3 regions of the Paraburkholderia sp. BL18I3N2 genome follow, and region 1 is predicted to be linked to each of the others. Evidence: predicted binding sites of a transcription regulator. Region 1 holds the regulator's gene; each other region holds the start of a gene.
The links. Region 1 encodes HrcA, which represses chaperone genes, less so after heat shock. Its sites were predicted from a motif close to TTAGCACTCNNNNNNNNNGAGTGCTAA; they were not measured.
Positions count from the first base shown of each region.

Region 2: groES (co-chaperone GroES) is a predicted target of HrcA. The motif match lies at 3,253-3,279, and genes of this name have one in related genera.
Region 3: rpoH (RNA polymerase sigma factor RpoH) is a predicted target of HrcA. The motif match lies at 3,084-3,110, and genes of this name have one in related genera.

Region 1 is NZ_PVNC01000008.1:155,091-160,551, reverse strand. Features, by position in the region: gene recN (DNA repair protein RecN) at 1-1,352, opposite strand, end outside; gene B0G75_RS22485 (NAD kinase) at 1,424-2,326, opposite strand; gene hrcA (heat-inducible transcriptional repressor HrcA) at 2,657-3,676, shown strand; gene hemH (ferrochelatase) at 3,854-4,924, shown strand; gene B0G75_RS22470 (RNA-binding S4 domain-containing protein) at 4,933-5,346, shown strand.
Region 2 is NZ_PVNC01000008.1:10,569-16,029, forward strand. Features, by position in the region: gene B0G75_RS21825 (hydroxymethylpyrimidine/phosphomethylpyrimidine kinase) at 166-1,026, shown strand; gene groL (chaperonin GroEL) at 1,194-2,834, opposite strand; gene groES (co-chaperone GroES) at 2,890-3,180, opposite strand; gene B0G75_RS21840 (AraC family transcriptional regulator) at 3,597-4,553, opposite strand; gene B0G75_RS21845 (DUF1479 domain-containing protein) at 4,649-5,461, shown strand, end outside.
Region 3 is NZ_PVNC01000002.1:75,732-81,192, forward strand. Features, by position in the region: gene ybiB (DNA-binding protein YbiB) at 1-80, shown strand, start outside; partial or broken gene B0G75_RS06265 (2-isopropylmalate synthase) at 581-1,624, shown strand; gene B0G75_RS06270 (nuclear transport factor 2 family protein) at 1,819-2,202, opposite strand; gene B0G75_RS06275 (acyloxyacyl hydrolase) at 2,245-2,808, opposite strand; gene rpoH (RNA polymerase sigma factor RpoH) at 3,172-4,107, shown strand; gene cydP (cytochrome oxidase putative small subunit CydP) at 4,439-4,699, shown strand; gene B0G75_RS06290 (cytochrome ubiquinol oxidase subunit I) at 4,689-5,461, shown strand, end outside.

The DNA.
Region 1 (5,461 bases):
GCGCTGGCAATGACCGCGAGCGCGAGGCTGATCCGCGCCAGTTCCCCGCCTGAGGCAACCTTCGCGAGCGGCCGCAGCGGCACGCCGGCATGTCCGGCGACGCGGAACTCGACCTGTTCGAGCCCATGCGCGCCGCCTTCGGGCAGCGGCACCAGCGCGACTTCGAAGCTGCCGCCTTTCATCGACAGCTCCTGCATGCCGGTGGTGACCGCCGCGCCGAGCGCCTTGCCGGCCTTGGCGCGCGCCTTCGAGAGTTTCTTCGCTTCGGTCAGGAAAGCTTCCTTGGCCTTGGCTTCGGCGGCGTGCAGGCTGTCGAGGTCGGCGGCCGCGTCGAGGGCCGCGAGTTGCGTGCGACGCGCCTCATGTTCCTCAGGCAACGTCTGAGGCTGCAGACGAAACTTGCGTGCGGCTGAATGCAGCGCGTCGAGGCGTTTTTCGACTTGTGCGAGCCGGTCCGGATCGAGTTCGAGCTTTTGCGCGTAGTGGCTCAGCGAATAAACCGCTTCCTGCAACTGGATTTCGGCGGGCTCCAGCGCGGCCAGCACGTCGTTCAGGGCCGGGTCGATTTCCGCCAGATCGCGCACCTTCGAGACGATCGAGGACAGATGCGTGATCATGGCCTCGTCCGATTCGGACAGTGCGACGAGCGCGCCCTGCACGCCGTCGATCAGATTGGCCGAATGCGACAGCCGCCGGTGCTCGGCGTTGACCTCTTCCCACTCTCCTGGTTGCGGCGCGAGCTTGTCCAGTTCAGCGAGTTGCCAGGCGAGACGCTCGCGTTCGAGTTGCAGTTCACGGTCACGCGTTTGCGCGTGCTCGACCGCCTGAACCTTCTCGCGCCACGTGCGCCATGCCCGCGTGACGTTTGCCGCGGTGTCCGACAGGCCCGCGTGGGTGTCGAACAGTTCGCGTTGCGCGTCAGGGCGCATCAGCAGTTGGTGCGCGTGCTGGCCATGAATATCCACCAGCATTTCGCCGACCTCGCGCAACTGCGCGAGCGTGGCCGCAGTGCCGTTGATAAAGGCGCGCGAGCGGCCGTTGGCATCCACCACGCGCCGCAGCATCACCGTGCCGCCGTGATGGCCGTCCTCGCCAGTCGTGCCGAGCGCCTGCTCGTCGAGCCACTGCTCGACCTGCGCATGGGTCTCGAACTCAGCGGTGAGGTCCGCCCGGCTCTCACCGGTGCGCACGACGTTCGCGTCGGCGCGGGCACCGAGCGCGAGCGCCAGCGCGTCGATCAGGATCGACTTGCCGGCGCCGGTTTCGCCTGAGAAAACAGTAAAGCCGCTGTCGAATTCGAGGTCGAGCGCGGCGACGATGACGAAGTCGCGTATCGAGAGGTGGCGAAGCATGGAGGTCGTCTGGTGAGCTTGATGTTCGGGTTTCGGCAGCGGCGGGGTTCGCGTTCCAGTGTGCTTGCCGCTCAAGGCTTGGGATCTTCTTCGTACGACGGGTATTCGTTCCAGTGCAGTTTCTTGCGCAGCGTGGTGAAGAAACTGTAGCCGACCGGATGCAGCATCGGCACCGTATGACGCGAGCGGCGCACTTCGATCGTGTCGCCCAGTTCGAGCGAGGTGAACGACTGCATGTCGAAATTGACGTTCACTTCACGCCCCGAGACGATCTGAATGCTCACCTTCGAGTCGTCCGGCAGCACGATTGGCCGGTTCGAAAGCGCGTGCGGCGCGATCGGCACCAGCACGATGCCCTGCAATTGCGGATGCAGAATCGGCCCCTGCGACGACAGCGCGTAGGCGGTCGAGCCGGTGGGCGTGGCTACGATCAGACCGTCCGAGCGCTGGTTGTACATGAAGCGGCCGTCCACCGAGACATGCAGTTCCGCCATGCCCGAAAAGCCGCTGCGGTTGACCACCACATCGTTGAAGGCCAATGCGTGATAGATCGGATTGCCGCCGCGCATGATGCGCGCTTCGAGCAGCACGCGTTCCTCGCGCTCGAAATTGCCGGACAGCATTTGCGGCACGATCTCGCGCATGTCGGAGATCGGAATGTCTGTAATGAAGCCGAGCCGCCCATGGTTGATGCCGATCAGCGGCGTGCGGTACGGCGCTAGCTGGCGGCCGATGCCGAGCATGGTGCCGTCGCCGCCCAGCACGACCGCAACGTCGGCGCGCGCGCCGATCTCGGCGGGGCGCAGCGCCGGGTAGTCGGTGACGCCGATCTCGGCGGCGGTGTCGGCTTCGAACACGACCTCGAAGCCGCGCTTCGCGATGCACGAGGCGAGCTCGGTCAACGGCTCGGCGATGCCCGGCGTATTGTTGCGCCCGACGAGCGCGACGGTCTTGAACTGGCTGGTCACTTGCATGCCGGCATTACACCATAGGTAGGGCCTGAAAAGAACCGCAGACAGACCCGGTAGCGGGCCGGCGCGCGCGGGCCGTCAGCGCATCTCGCGATTATCGTTAGAATGGTGAAGCCTTGATGACATGTGCGCCGGTTAAAGTGCGGTGGGGTGCCGGCAGCCGGGCCGCCCAGAAGGTGGCTCGCAAGGTGGTCCGCACAGCGCCGGGCGGAACGCCGGCTTACGGGCCGAACCGGAGGCAGCGCGCCGCCCTGGCAAACGGCGGCGCGTTCGTCAGGGATGGGTGCCCCTAGCGCTCGCGGTAGTTGTGCCATTGAGCTAAAATTTTCCCTCATGCTAGATCCTCGCGCACAAACCCTCCTCAAAACGCTGATCGAGCGCTACATCGCCGAAGGTCAGCCGGTCGGCTCGCGCACGTTGTCGCGCTATTCGGGCCTGGAACTGAGTCCCGCAACGATCCGCAACGTGATGTCCGACCTCGAGGACCTCGGGCTCGTGATCAGTCCGCATACTTCCGCGGGCCGCATTCCCACACCACGCGGTTACCGGCTTTTCGTGGACACCATGCTCACAGTGGAGTCCGCCGCGGACGAAGAAGCCGTGACGCGTACCGTCAAGACTACGCTGCAGGCAGGCGAACCGCAGAAAATCGTTGCGGCGGCGGCCAGTGTGCTGTCCAACCTGTCGCAGTTCGCCGGTGTGGTGCTCACGCCGCGGCGCAGCCACGTGTTCAAGCAGATCGAGTTCATGCGTTTGTCGGACAAGCGCATTCTGCTGATCATCGTCACGCCGGAAGGCGACGTGCAGAACCGCATCATGGCGACCCAGCGCGACTTCTCGCCTTCGCAACTGGTCGAAGCCTCCAACTACATCAACGCGCACTTCGCGGGCCTTTCGTTCGACGACGTGCGGCGCCGCCTGCGCGAAGAAATCGACGAACTGCGCGGCGACATGACCACGCTGATGCACGCCGCCGTCACGGCCAGCACGGATGAATCCGACACGGGCGAGACCGTGCTGATTTCCGGCGAGCGCAATCTGCTCGAAGTGGCCGACCTTTCGTCGGACATGGCGCGCTTGCGCAAACTGTTCGATGTGTTCGATCAAAAGACCAGTCTCCTTCAGTTGCTCGACGTGTCGAGTCACGCGGCGGGCGTGCAGATTTTCATCGGCGGCGAGTCGAATCTCGTACCGATCGAGGAAATGAGCGTGGTCACCGCGCCATATGAGGTGAACGGCAAGATCGTCGGCACGCTCGGTGTGATCGGGCCGACCCGCATGGCCTACAACCGCGTGATCCCGATTGTGGATATCACCGCGCGCCTGCTTTCGCTGACCCTCAGTCAGCAATAGGCGGCTTCGACTCCGGCCGCAACGGCACTTGCTCCTGCTGCAAATAATGCGTGACGGCGCGCGGCTTGCCAATTGGCCGAATGGCCAGGGGTGTCCGGCGGACCGGTGCGAGAACCGCGCCGCTATAATGAATCCCACCTCAACCGACTCTCCGCCAACACCGGTACTTTGCTGCCTATGCGCTTCGACCTCGAGCGGCCCTCACAGAACGCTACGTCACACCGTGTCGCCGTGCTGCTGATCAATCTCGGCACACCCGACGCGCCGACGCCGCGCGCGGTCCGCCGCTATCTCGCGCAGTTTCTATCCGATCCGCGCGTGGTCGAAATTCCGGCGCTTCTCTGGCAGATCATCCTGCGGTTGCTGATTTTGCCGTTTCGGGGCGTCGCTTCCGCCAAGAAGTACGCTGCGGTGTGGATGCCGGAGGGCTCACCGCTGCGCGTCCACACGGAGAAGCAGGTGGAAGGCCTGCGCCATCTGTTGCAATTGAACGACTACACGGTGCTGGTCGATTACGCGATGCGCTACGGCACGCCGGGCATTCCGGCCATGCTGAACCAGCTCAAGCTGGCGGGCGCCGAGCGCGTGCTGCTAATGCCCATGTATCCGCAGTACTCGTCGTCGACGACCGCCACCGCGTTCGACGACGCCTTTTCGGCGCTCAAGCGCATGCGCAATCAGCCGGAAATCCGCACGGTGCGTCAGTACGCCGACCATCGGGCCTACATTGCGGCGCTTGCGGCGCAGGTGCATCACTATTGGCACCAGCATGGCAGGCCGGATTTTGCCGCGGGCGACAAGCTGGTGTTGAGTTTCCACGGCGTGCCCAAGCGCACGCTGGATCTCGGCGACCCGTACCACGAGCAATGCCAGCAAACCGGCGCGTTGCTGATGCAGGCGCTCGAACTGACGCAGGTGGAATGCCGCATCACGTTCCAGTCGCGCTTTGGCAAGGCCGAATGGCTGCAGCCGTACACGGCGCCCACGTTGAAGGAACTGGGCGCGGCGGGCGTACGGCGCGCCGACGTGTTCTGTCCGGGCTTTACGGCCGACTGCCTTGAAACCATCGAGGAAATCGGCATGGAAGTGCGCGACGAATTCCTCCGTGCGGGCGGCAAGGATTTCCATCGGATTCCCTGCCTGAATGCCTCGCAGGCGTGGATTGCCGCGCTGGGCGAAATCGTTGCGCAGAACCTGCAGGGCTGGCCGGTGCAGGCGTTGCCGGTGCCGCATACGACAGGAGCTTGAACTGGCTCATGAACTACAGTATTGCAACTGACGCGGGCGCAAAGCTGCGCATCGACAAATGGCTCTGGGCGGCGCGCTTCTTCAAGACGCGCTCCCTCGCGGCGGACGCCGTCGAAAAAGGGCACGTGCGGATTGGCGGTGCCAGCGTCAAGCCGGCTAAAGACGTGCGGGTCGGCGACCTGGTCGAGATCGAGATCGAGATCGAGCGGATTATGTGGCAGGTGGAGGTGCTGGGCGTGTGCGACGTGCGCGGCCCGGCGAGCGTCGCGCAAACGCTTTATGCGGAAACCGAAGAGAGCAAGGTAAAGCGGCAGGTCGAACAGGAGCGGCGCAAGACATATCGCGAACCGGCGGCCGCATTGCACGGCCGGCCGACCAAGCGCGACAGGCGCACTATCGACAAACTTTCAGGTGGGGGTTGAACAGCTGTTCCATAGTCGCGTGCACACCGCCATATTCGGTAGTGTGGTCGTTGACAGCCCCGGACATGCAGATGGTCGTGGTGCCCGCAATCAGAACCAATGCGACCACCGAGAT
Region 2 (5,461 bases), 140 kb from region 1:
TCGGCCGGCACAGTGATCGCGGCGTCGTGCCGCGCGCCGGCCCGCGCTTGCTTGCTGCGACACATCGCGAGATGCGAAAAAACGCCCTCGGGACGGTTTAGGCCGCATAATTGAGTCGATTGCGCACTCTCTGCGCCTAAATTCAGCTCCTTTCCGCAAATCTTCATGCCCAGCGACACGCCTCCGATCGTCCTCACCTTCGGCCTTTCCGATCCCACCGGCGGGTCCGGCCTGCAAGCCGACCTCATGACCCTTGCCAGCATGGGCTGCCATGGCGTCTCCGTGCTCACGGGCTACACCGTGCGCGACTCGGCGAGCTGTGACGAAGTCAACGGGCTCGACCCTGAAGTGGTCGCGACCCAGGCGCGGATGCTGCTCGAAGACATGCCGATCTCCGCGTTCAAGGTCGGCGCCTGCACCCGCGCGGAAGTGGTGAGCGCGATTGCCGAAGTCGTCGCCGATTACGACGACATTCCATTGATTCTCGCCCCCGACTTCACGCTCGACGACGAGCACGTGCTGTCCGCCGACGAACTGCGCGAAGCGATCGCCGACCTGCTCGCGCCGCAAACCACGTTGCTGGTTGCCGATTCAGCCACGCTGCTCGCGCTCGCCCAACCGGACGGCGACGCCGAAGCGCCCAGCCTCGACGCCGCCATCTCGCATCTGCTATCGCAAGGCTGCGAATACATTCTGTCGACGGAAACCGGCACGCACCGGCACGTCAATACGCTGTTCAGCGAAGACGGCCAGTTGCGTCAGGACATGTGGGACCGTGGCAACCATCGCATCATGGGCTTGACGGATACGCTGGGCGCGGCGATAGCCGCTTTGCTCGCCAACGGCCAGGATCCCGCCGAAGCGGTGCGCGAGGCGCAGGAGTATTTGTACCAGGCCGTGCGCAATGCGTTCCGGCCGGGCATGGGTGCGTATATGCCGGATCGGTTCTTCTGGGCGCGCAGCGCCGACGACGAAACGCCGCCGGCAGCCGGCAAGGACGCGGCGCCGGGCGAAGCGCGGCACTGAAAGACGGCGCGGAGCGCCGCCTGCCCTCTGATCCGGGCGCTTCTGCCTGCGGCGAGCGCCCATAAAAAAACCCGCATTTCTGCGGGTTTTTTCGTTTGGGAAGCACGCCTCGCGGCGCGCTTCCCCATGTGCTTCCAACTGAGCCTCCAGACGAGGCCCAACCGAAATTACATGTCCATGCCCATGCCGCCCATGCCGCCGGGCATACCGCCAGGCATCGGTGCATCTTCCTTCGGCAGTTCGCAAACAGCTGCGTCGGTCGTCAGCAGGAGACCTGCGACCGAAGCTGCGTTTTGCAGCGCCGTGCGCGTCACCTTCGTCGGGTCGACAACACCGGCGTCGACCAGGTCGACGTACTCGCCGGTTGCTGCGTTGTAGCCGTAGTTGCCTTGACCAGCAGCAACAGCCGCCACCACGACGCTGGCTTCTTCGCCACCGTTCGTGACGATCTGGCGCAGCGGCTCTTCCATCGCGCGCAGCACGATCTTGATACCTGCGTCCTGATCGGCGTTAGCGCCCTTCAGGCCGGCGATTGCCGTACGTGCGCGGATCAGCGCGACGCCGCCGCCTGCCACGATGCCTTCTTCCACAGCTGCGCGCGTTGCGTGCAGTGCGTCTTCGACACGTGCCTTCTTTTCCTTCATTTCGACTTCGGTCGCAGCGCCGACCTTGATCACTGCAACGCCGCCTGCCAGCTTGGCAACGCGTTCTTGCAGCTTTTCACGGTCGTAGTCCGACGTAGCTTCTTCGATTTGCGTGCGAACCTGCTTCACACGTGCTTCGATGTTGGCAGCTTCGCCAGCGCCGTCGATGATCGTCGTGTTTTCCTTGCCCACTTCGATGCGCTTCGCTTGACCCAGTTCAGCCAGCGTTGCCTTTTCGAGCGTCAGGCCGGTTTCTTCAGCGATGACTTGACCGCCGGTCAGGATCGCGATGTCTTCCAGCATGGCCTTACGACGATCGCCGAAGCCCGGAGCCTTGACAGCAACCGTCTTCAGAATGCCGCGGATGTTGTTCACAACCAGCGTAGCCAGCGCTTCGCCTTCGACGTCTTCTGCGATGATCAGCAGCGGACGGCCAGCCTTGGCGACTTGCTCCAGTACCGGCAGCAGATCGCGGATGTTCGACACCTTCTTGTCGTGCAGCAGCACGAACGGGTTGTCCAACACGGCAACTTGCTTGTCCGGGTTGTTGATGAAGTACGGCGACAGGTAGCCGCGATCGAATTGCATACCTTCGACCACGTCCAGCTCGTCTTGCAGCGACTTGCCGTCTTCAACCGTGATGACGCCTTCCTTGCCGACCTTGTCCATCGCTTCAGCGATACGGTCGCCGATCGACGAATCGCTGTTCGCCGAAATCGCGCCGACTTGAGCGATTTCCTTGTTGGTCGTGCACGGCTTGCTGATCTTGCGCAGTTCTTCGATTGCGGCCGTCACAGCCTTGTCGATACCGCGCTTCAGGTCCATCGGGTTCATGCCCGATGCAACGTACTTCATACCTTCGCGGACGATCGACTGAGCCAGGACCGTTGCGGTCGTGGTGCCGTCACCTGCGTTGTCGCTGGTCTTGGAAGCCACTTCCTTGACCATTTGCGCGCCCATGTTCTGGAGCTTGTCTTTCAGTTCGATCTCTTTCGCGACCGAGACACCATCTTTCGTGACCGTCGGGCCGCCGAAGCTGCGTTCCAGGACAACGTTGCGACCCTTCGGGCCCAGCGTGACCTTCACAGCGTTCGCGAGGATGTTCACGCCTTCAACCATCTTGGCACGGGCGGAATCACCGAATACGACGTCTTTAGCTGCCATCTTCTAACTCCTTGAATTCTTTAAGATATGACCGGGAAAAGTAGCGGCTTGCCGCTTACTTCTGCACCACGGCCATGATGTCTTCTTCGCGCATCACGAGCAGTTCGTTGCCGTCGACCTTAACGGTCTGGCCTGCGTACTTGCCGAACAGGACGCGGTCACCAACCTTCACGTCGAGCGCGATTTGAGCGCCCTTGTCGTCGCGCTTGCCCGGGCCGACTGCCAGAATTTCGCCTTGATCCGGCTTTTCTGCTGCGGCTTCGGGGATCACGATGCCCGACGCGGTCTTGGTTTCTTGATCCAGACGTTTGACGATCACGCGATCATGCAAAGGACGAAGGTTCATACATACTCCTCTCTTGATTGAGACTGAAGAACGCTGAGAAAACCCGGCTGGCTAAGCCAACCGGCGATGTTGTTAGCACTCTCGTGCAGCGAGTGCTAATTATATGGACGGGTGGTGACAAATTCAAGAAGGGATGCTGCTGTTGTAGAGAATTGTCGAGATTCGCTTAGCTTTGAACTTTGGTCGCTGCAGCTCGCACTCTCTACGTCGCCGGGAATCGCTGGACCTCAGCCGATTGTTATAAAAAAACAATAGGTTAGAGTGAGTTTCCGCCGCAGGCTGATCTTCCGCCCGTAGCAGGCACATCGCGGGCTCATGGCTCCTCAGCGTTGCGTGAGAGCCTACCGCCGCGACCCAGGGGAATCCCGTAGCGCAATTCTCTGGCGAATATTTCGGCGCCCGGCCGCCCGCCTGCGTTACGCAATCGATTTCGGTAGTCGCGGGTTCCGTTGCAACGAAAACGAGCGTTCGTTGATCCGCGGGCCGGCGTCAGTCTCGGCAATATCGCCGGCCGCGAACTGTTTACGATAAGCGGCAGGCGTGAGTTCTTTCAACGCCTTGAACTGTCGGTTGAAGTTGGCGACGTTCGGAAATCCAGACCGGGCTGCAACCACGGAAACAGGCGTGGAGGTGTGCGCGAGCATCCGGCAGGCATGTCCAATCCTGACCCGCGCGATATATCGCCCGACGCTCTCTCCAATATGCTGCTCGAAGTAGCGCGCCAGAGAACGCTCCGATACGTTCGCTGCCTCGCAAAGTTCGGATAAACGCAGCGGCTCAGCGAAGCGCAAATCGATCATCGAAAGCACGCGGTTGATACGCTCCGGTTCGTGGCCTGAAGGACCCTCTGTCCGGTCGCTAAACGCCGCGGGCGAAGCGAGCGGCTCACCGGGTGCTTCCGCTAGCGCGCACAAAACATTTAGCACGACCGCAAGGCGTTCTCGCGGCGCGTTGGACAGCAGAGTGTCGAGCTGGCCGTGCATCGCGGCGGCGACCTCCGGACTAAATGCCAGCCCGCACGCCGCCCGCCGTAGCAGGTTACGCAACGGCGCATATTCCGGGCAGACATCCGCCAGTCGCCGCGCCCAGTCGCCGCCGAACCAGATCACGATGGCAACCTGAGGGGACGCCACATCGATCGAGCGGTTCGACGCCCACGTGTGAGGAAGATTCGGCGGCACGAGAACCAGATCTTCCTCTACATAGTCCGCGATCGAATCTCCGATGTAACGCTTGCCTTGACTGTTCAGCGTCAGGGTCAGCTCGTACTCGGGATGATGGTGCCATTCAAATGGAATGCGCGGCAGGCGCCGATGGTAAACCCGGACCGAGCAGTCGTCGCCAAATTCGACATGTTCGTATGCTGGTTTCATGGCAGAACGCGCAAAGAAATTGTCTGGATGGTATCACTTTTACGAGTGTGGTCAGCCTATCCTGCGGATACACCAGAACCCACAAGGAGACGACCATGGCACTCATCATCGACGATTTGCCGGCAGCGATCCGGCAGGCCAAGCAGGAGCTTCGCGCACGACTTCCGAACTATCGTGATGTTTTCGCCGAGGTGGATGAGGCGATTCGCGCCGAAGCCAGCAGAATCGCCGCGCAACGCAATCGCGGCGAAAACGTGATCCCGGAAATCCGGTTCTCCGACATCGCGGAGCAGCGCGTGAGCGACGAGCAGATCGAACTCGTCAAAACGCGTGGTGCGTGTGTGATCCGCAATGTGTTCGACCGCGCGCTGGTGGAAGGGTGGGACCGCAACATCGCGGACTACGTCGAACGCAACGACCTGGATACGCGTCTGCAGAACCGCGCCGAGGACAAATACTTCGGCCAGCTCGCGTCGAGCAAGCCACAGATATACGGCGTGTACTGGTCAAAGCCGCAGGTCCTCGCGCGCCAGGCGCCGTCGCTGACTGCGGCCCGTGTCTTCCTGAACCGGCTGTGGCGCAATGAGAGCGAAGGCCGGGTCCATTTCGATCCAGAGCGAGTGCCGGTTTACGCCGACCGGATGCGTCGGCGGCCGCCTGGTTCCGAGTCATTGGGCTTGTCCGCGCATTGCGACGGCGGCTCGGTCGAGCGGTGGATCGAGGCGAATTTCCGCAAGGTTTACCGGCATGTGTTCGACGGCAACTGGCGTCGATATGATCCGTTCGATGCCGCGTTCCGGCCCGACGTAGAGGAGATTGCGTCGCCCGCCGTATGTTCGATGTTCCGCACGTTTCAGGGCTGGACCGCACTGACGCCGCAAGGTCCCGGCGACGGCACGTTGCAACTC
Region 3 (5,461 bases), on a different contig from region 1:
TGCGTGGTGAAGCGCCGGTGCCGAGCGCGATCGAACGGCAGGTCGAACTGATCGTGGACGTCGCAAGAATGCCCGTGTAACGGCCACGGCGCAGGCGCTGCGGCGCGCTTGCCGTCGCTCGCCGCGACCCGCGCGGGTTGACACGCCGCGACGCGGCGTCATACATTAGACCCATGCGTTCCCTTCCGAACACCCTCCGAATTACCTCCGGCCGCCTAGCGCGGCCCCTATCGCTACGTCTAGCGTAAGTCAGGCGTAGCGCCGCGCGTTTGGCAGCTCAGGTTGCTCAAAGCGCGGTCTCTCCAGCAGTTCCGCTGTTCCCGTTGCACCCCCAAAGCGTAGTTCTTCACAACCTGTAGTCGTTTGCATTCGTCCGTTTACCGCGCGGACGAAGCGCGAGGATCAAATGCACGCCGCATGGGCTTTATCCACGTCCGTTTTCGCCGTCACGGTGACGCCGTTCGTTCGCGCCCGTTCGTTGTTGCCGCTAGCCACCGGCTGGCGGACCGTGCATCCGTGGCAGTCCGCCAACCGCTCCTGGCCACACCTTTCGCAGACGACACAACGAACGAGGCTCACCATGTTGCAAAACCCCGCTGAGAAATACCGCCCCTTCCCCGCCGTACGTCTGACCGGCCGCAAATGGCCGAGCCGCACGATCGACCAGGCGCCGGTCTGGATGAGCACCGACCTGCGCGACGGCAATCAGGCGCTGATCGAGCCAATGAACGCCGCGCAAAAGCTCGAGTTCTTCGAGATGCTGGTCGCGATCGGTTTCAAGGAGATCGAGGTCGGCTATCCGTCGGCGTCGCAAACGGATTTCGATTTCGTCCGCAAGCTGATCGAGGAAAAGCGCATTCCCGACGACGTAACCATCGAGGTGTTCATGCCGTCGCGAGCGGAACTGATTGCGCGCACGTTCGAGGTGCTGGAAGGCGCGCCGCGCGCCATCGTGCACTTATACAACGCGATCTGCCCGTCGTTCCGGCGGATCGTGTTCAATCAGTCGAAGGCCGAGATCAAGGCGCTGGCCGTGCAAGGCACGCAAATCATCAAGGAGCATGCGCAGGCGCGGCCCGGCACGCACTGGACTTTCCAGTACTCGCCGGAAACGTTCAATACCACCGAACTGCCGTTTGCACGTGAGGTGTGCGACGCGGTCGTGCAGACGTGGCGGCCCACGCGCGATCACAAAATGATCGTCAACCTGCCCGCGAGCGTGGAAGCGGCGACACCGAACGTTTTCGCCGATCAGATCGAATGGATGCATCGCAATCTCGGTTATCGCGACAGCATCGTGCTGTCGGTGCATCCGCATAACGATCGCGGCACTGCGGTGGCCGCCGCGGAACTGGCGCTGCTGGCGGGCGCGGACCGCGTCGAAGGTTGCCTGTTCGGCAACGGCGAGCGCACCGGCAACGTCGATCTCGTCGCGCTGGCGATGAATCTGGCTGCGCAAGGCGTCGATACGGGGCTCGATTTCTCGGATATGGAGGCGGTCCGGTGCGTGGTGGAGCGCTGCAATCAGTTGCCGGTGCATCCGCGGCATCCGTATGCGGGCGAGGCGGCGATGCAGGCGACGAACGCGGAGCGACAAGGCGTCGCGGCGCAAGAGCCCATAGCGGCCGAATTTGGCGCGGCGGATCGTTGCGAATGGAGCGGTGTGGATCAGGAGAGCGTCGCTGCCTGAGAATCAGGCCGAGATAACGCAAAACCGACGCAAACACGACGGACAAGCGCGCTACCCGTGCGCTTGCGTCAACCGGAGCGGTCCGCTCACAAGGCGCGGCCGGCCCGGACAGCGCGAGCTCAAAAGGCTCACTCGATTGCGCAACGCGTGGCCTGCCACGCAATCAGGCGCCAACGGCCGTCTTCCAGCGTATGAATCGCCGTGTACGCGATCGGAAACAGCAGCGCTCCGTTGTTCGCCTCCATTTCGATCAGCGCGCGCCCGGTCACCACGCAGGTCTCGCGCCCGACCGGCAGCACCTCTTGCGACTGGATCTCGATCTGCCGATAGCGGCGGCGGCCAGCGGTAATCCCATCGATAAACTGCCGTTTCGTCTCCCGTTTGCCGTTCGTGTGAACGTAGCTCACGTTGTCCGCGAGCAGGGCATCGAGCGATGGCCCGTCGCCGTCGACCATCGCACGAAAGCGCTCTCGCTCGAGTTCGCGAACCGCTTCGATTATCTTTGCCGCCATCGCTCAGCCCCTCGCACCGGTGAGCCGACGTGGCCACGGTTGTCAGAAGTTGTATTGCAGATATAGCTGGTGGAAATTTATACCAGGATTCGGCTCTTTGATACCGCCATTGGAAACATGCTGGAAGCGGTAGCCCGCCTGGTACTGCTGGTGGCTGCCGAACTGCATGCCCACGCCGGCCATGTCGGCGAACTGGAACGCAGTGCCCAGTGTGAAGGTCGAAGAAATCCGGGGACTCGACAGCAACCGGATGCCCGCGCCCAGTTCGGCATATGGGCGGATCGAGCCCGATCCCTTGATGAAGCGGATAATCGGCGTCACGCCGACTTCGCCGATGTTGTCGTGCACGTTACCTTCATTGGTGTGCCACCAGGCCACGTGCGCTTCGCCGATCAGCGAGAAATGCCAGTCGCCGATCTGCCACCAGGTTAGATCCGGATCCCAGACGAATGCGAGATCCAGCTTCTTGACGTGGCGATCGCCGAGACCACCGGCCACCTGTACGCCGAACTGGTCCGCCGAAGCCCATCCCGAAGTTGCCACCAGCACGGCGCCAACGGTGATTTTTAGCGCCAGACCACGCAAAGTATTCTTTTTGTTGTTCATCTAACACCCGAGTTCCGTCGAACGTTGAACAATCTGTAACTGTTTTGCGTATTCTAAGGTCAATCTCCATTTGATGGATCGTATGAAGAAAGCTGACTTTCCGCAATTAGTCACTTCAAAATTGGCAAAAGTAGGGAATTTATGGCGATGAAGGGGATTCGTCAGGTAAATGGTACGCATCCCTTGAAAATACCGAGGGAGGCGTCTAATGGCTATTGAAACGTGAATTTCAATAGGAATTTACGGAACTCGGATGCCCCTACGTCCTCTAAGTATTAGCACTCGGCAAATCAGAGTGCTAACATCCAACGCTGGAGTCGTTACCTGAATACGCTTTTGTCTGATTCCAAAGGAGTTTCCTACGTGAGCCATGCAATGACCCTTCCGAGTACTTTGAGCCCGTCGTCGGCTAAGGCCGCTTCGGCAGGTGCACTGGCGCTCTCGCATTCCTCGCTGCTGCCCGGTCAACTGGGCAATATCGACGCCTACATCCAGGCCGTTAATCGGATTCCGATGCTGACGCCGGCGGAAGAACGCCAGTTCGCCACCGAATTTCGCGAGCAGGACAACCTCGAGTCCGCGCGCCGTCTCGTGCTGTCGCATTTGCGGCTGGTCGTGTCGATCGCGCGCAACTATCTGGGTTATGGACTGCCGCACGCCGACCTGATCCAGGAAGGCAACATCGGCCTGATGAAGGCCGTGAAGCGCTTCGATCCGGAGCAGAACGTGCGCCTCGTGTCGTACGCCATGCACTGGATCAAGGCTGAGATCCACGAATACATTCTGCGCAACTGGCGGATGGTGAAGGTCGCCACCACCAAGGCGCAGCGCAAGCTGTTCTTCAATCTGCGCAGCCATAAGCAAGGGCTGGGCGCGTTCACGCCGGACCAGATCGACGATCTGGCCAAAGAGTTGAACGTGAAGCGCGAAGAAGTCTCCGAAATGGAAACGCGCCTCTCCGGTGGCGACATCGCGCTGGAAGGTCAGGTCGAAGACGGTGAAGAAGCGTACGCGCCGATCGCCTATCTGGCCGACTCGCATAGCGAACCGACTGCCGTGCTGGCTTCGCGTCAGCGCGACAAGCTGCAAAGCGACGGTATCGCGAGCGCGCTGGACGCACTTGATGCCCGCAGCCGCCGCATCATCGAGGCACGCTGGCTGAAGGTGGAAGACGACGGTTCGGGCGGCTCCACGCTGCACGAACTGGCCGACGAGTTCGGCGTATCCGCCGAACGTATTCGCCAGATCGAGGCGAGCGCAATGAAGAAGATGCGCGGTGCGCTCACCGAATACGCGTAACACTTGAAGATTGTCGGCATGCCGGTTCGCGCGGCAGCAAAGCCGCCAAAACCCGCCCTCGCAAGACGGCGGGTTTTTTTTCGCCCACGCCGCGGCGTTTTTACGCACACGCGCATTGACGCAAGAACATGAGCGCGACAAACGCGTTTCTTGACGTATCACAAACCAGATAGCAATACTGCTTGAACGGCGCAAGTCTCGCGACCCAATGCCGCAGCGCCGAGCGGTTGCGCGCGAGGATCCAGTCCTAGAATCGGGGTGCACTCGTCAGACCGCTCAGGCGGCCTGGCGCCAACCGGATTCACCGGTGTGAAGTTGCCTTCTACCGATCATGACCCTAGTCCTCAATCGCAAAACCACTCGCCGCCGGAGCCTGCGCCAACGGTTCCACGGCTGGGTGCGCGGTCCGACGCTGGCGCGGGATATCGCCATCGTCCTCGCCATCAAATTCGTACTGCTGATGGCGCTCAAATATACATTCTTCAATCATCCGCAGGCGGAGCACATGTCGCTCCCGCCTGAGCAAGTCGCGCAGGCGCTGTTGTCCGTGCCTGCCTCGCATCCGTCCCAAGGTGATCAACATGCCCGTTAGCGAAGTCGTAGAACTGTCGCGCCTCCAGTTCGCCATCACCGCGCTTTACCACTTTCTGTTCGTCCCGCTCACGCTCGGCCTGTCCTGGTTGCTCGTCATCATGGAGTCGGTCTATGTGATGACCGGCAAGCAGATCTACAAGGACATGACCCAGTTCTGGGGCAAGCTTTTCGGCATCAACTTTGCGATGGGTGTGACCACCGGCCTCACGCTGGAATTCCAGTTCGGCACCAACTGGTCGTACTACTCGCACTATGTCGGCGACATTTTCGGCGTGCCGCTTGCGGTGGAAGGCCTGATGGCATTCTTTCTCGAGTCTACCTTCGTCGGATTGTTCTTCTTTGGCTGGAAGCGGCTCTCGAAGGTCCAGCACGTGTTCGTTACGTTTCTCGTCGCGCTCGGCTCGAACCTGTCCGCGCTGTGGATTCTGGTGGCCAACGGCTGGATGAACAATCCGGTCGGCGCCACCTTCAACTACCAGACCATGCGCATGGAGCTCGACAGCATCTTTTCCGTGCTGTTCAATCCGGTCGCGCAGGTCAAGTTCGTGCATACCGTGTCGGCCGGGTATGTGACGGCGTCGATGTTCGTGCTCGGCGTGTCGTCGTGGTATTTGCTGAAGCGCCGCGACACTGAATTTGCGTTGCGCTCGTTCGCGATTGCCGCAGGTTTTGGTTTGGCATCCACGTTGTGCGTGATCGTGCTCGGCGACGAATCCGGCTACCGCACCGGCGAAGTCCAACAGGTCAAACTCGCCGCGAT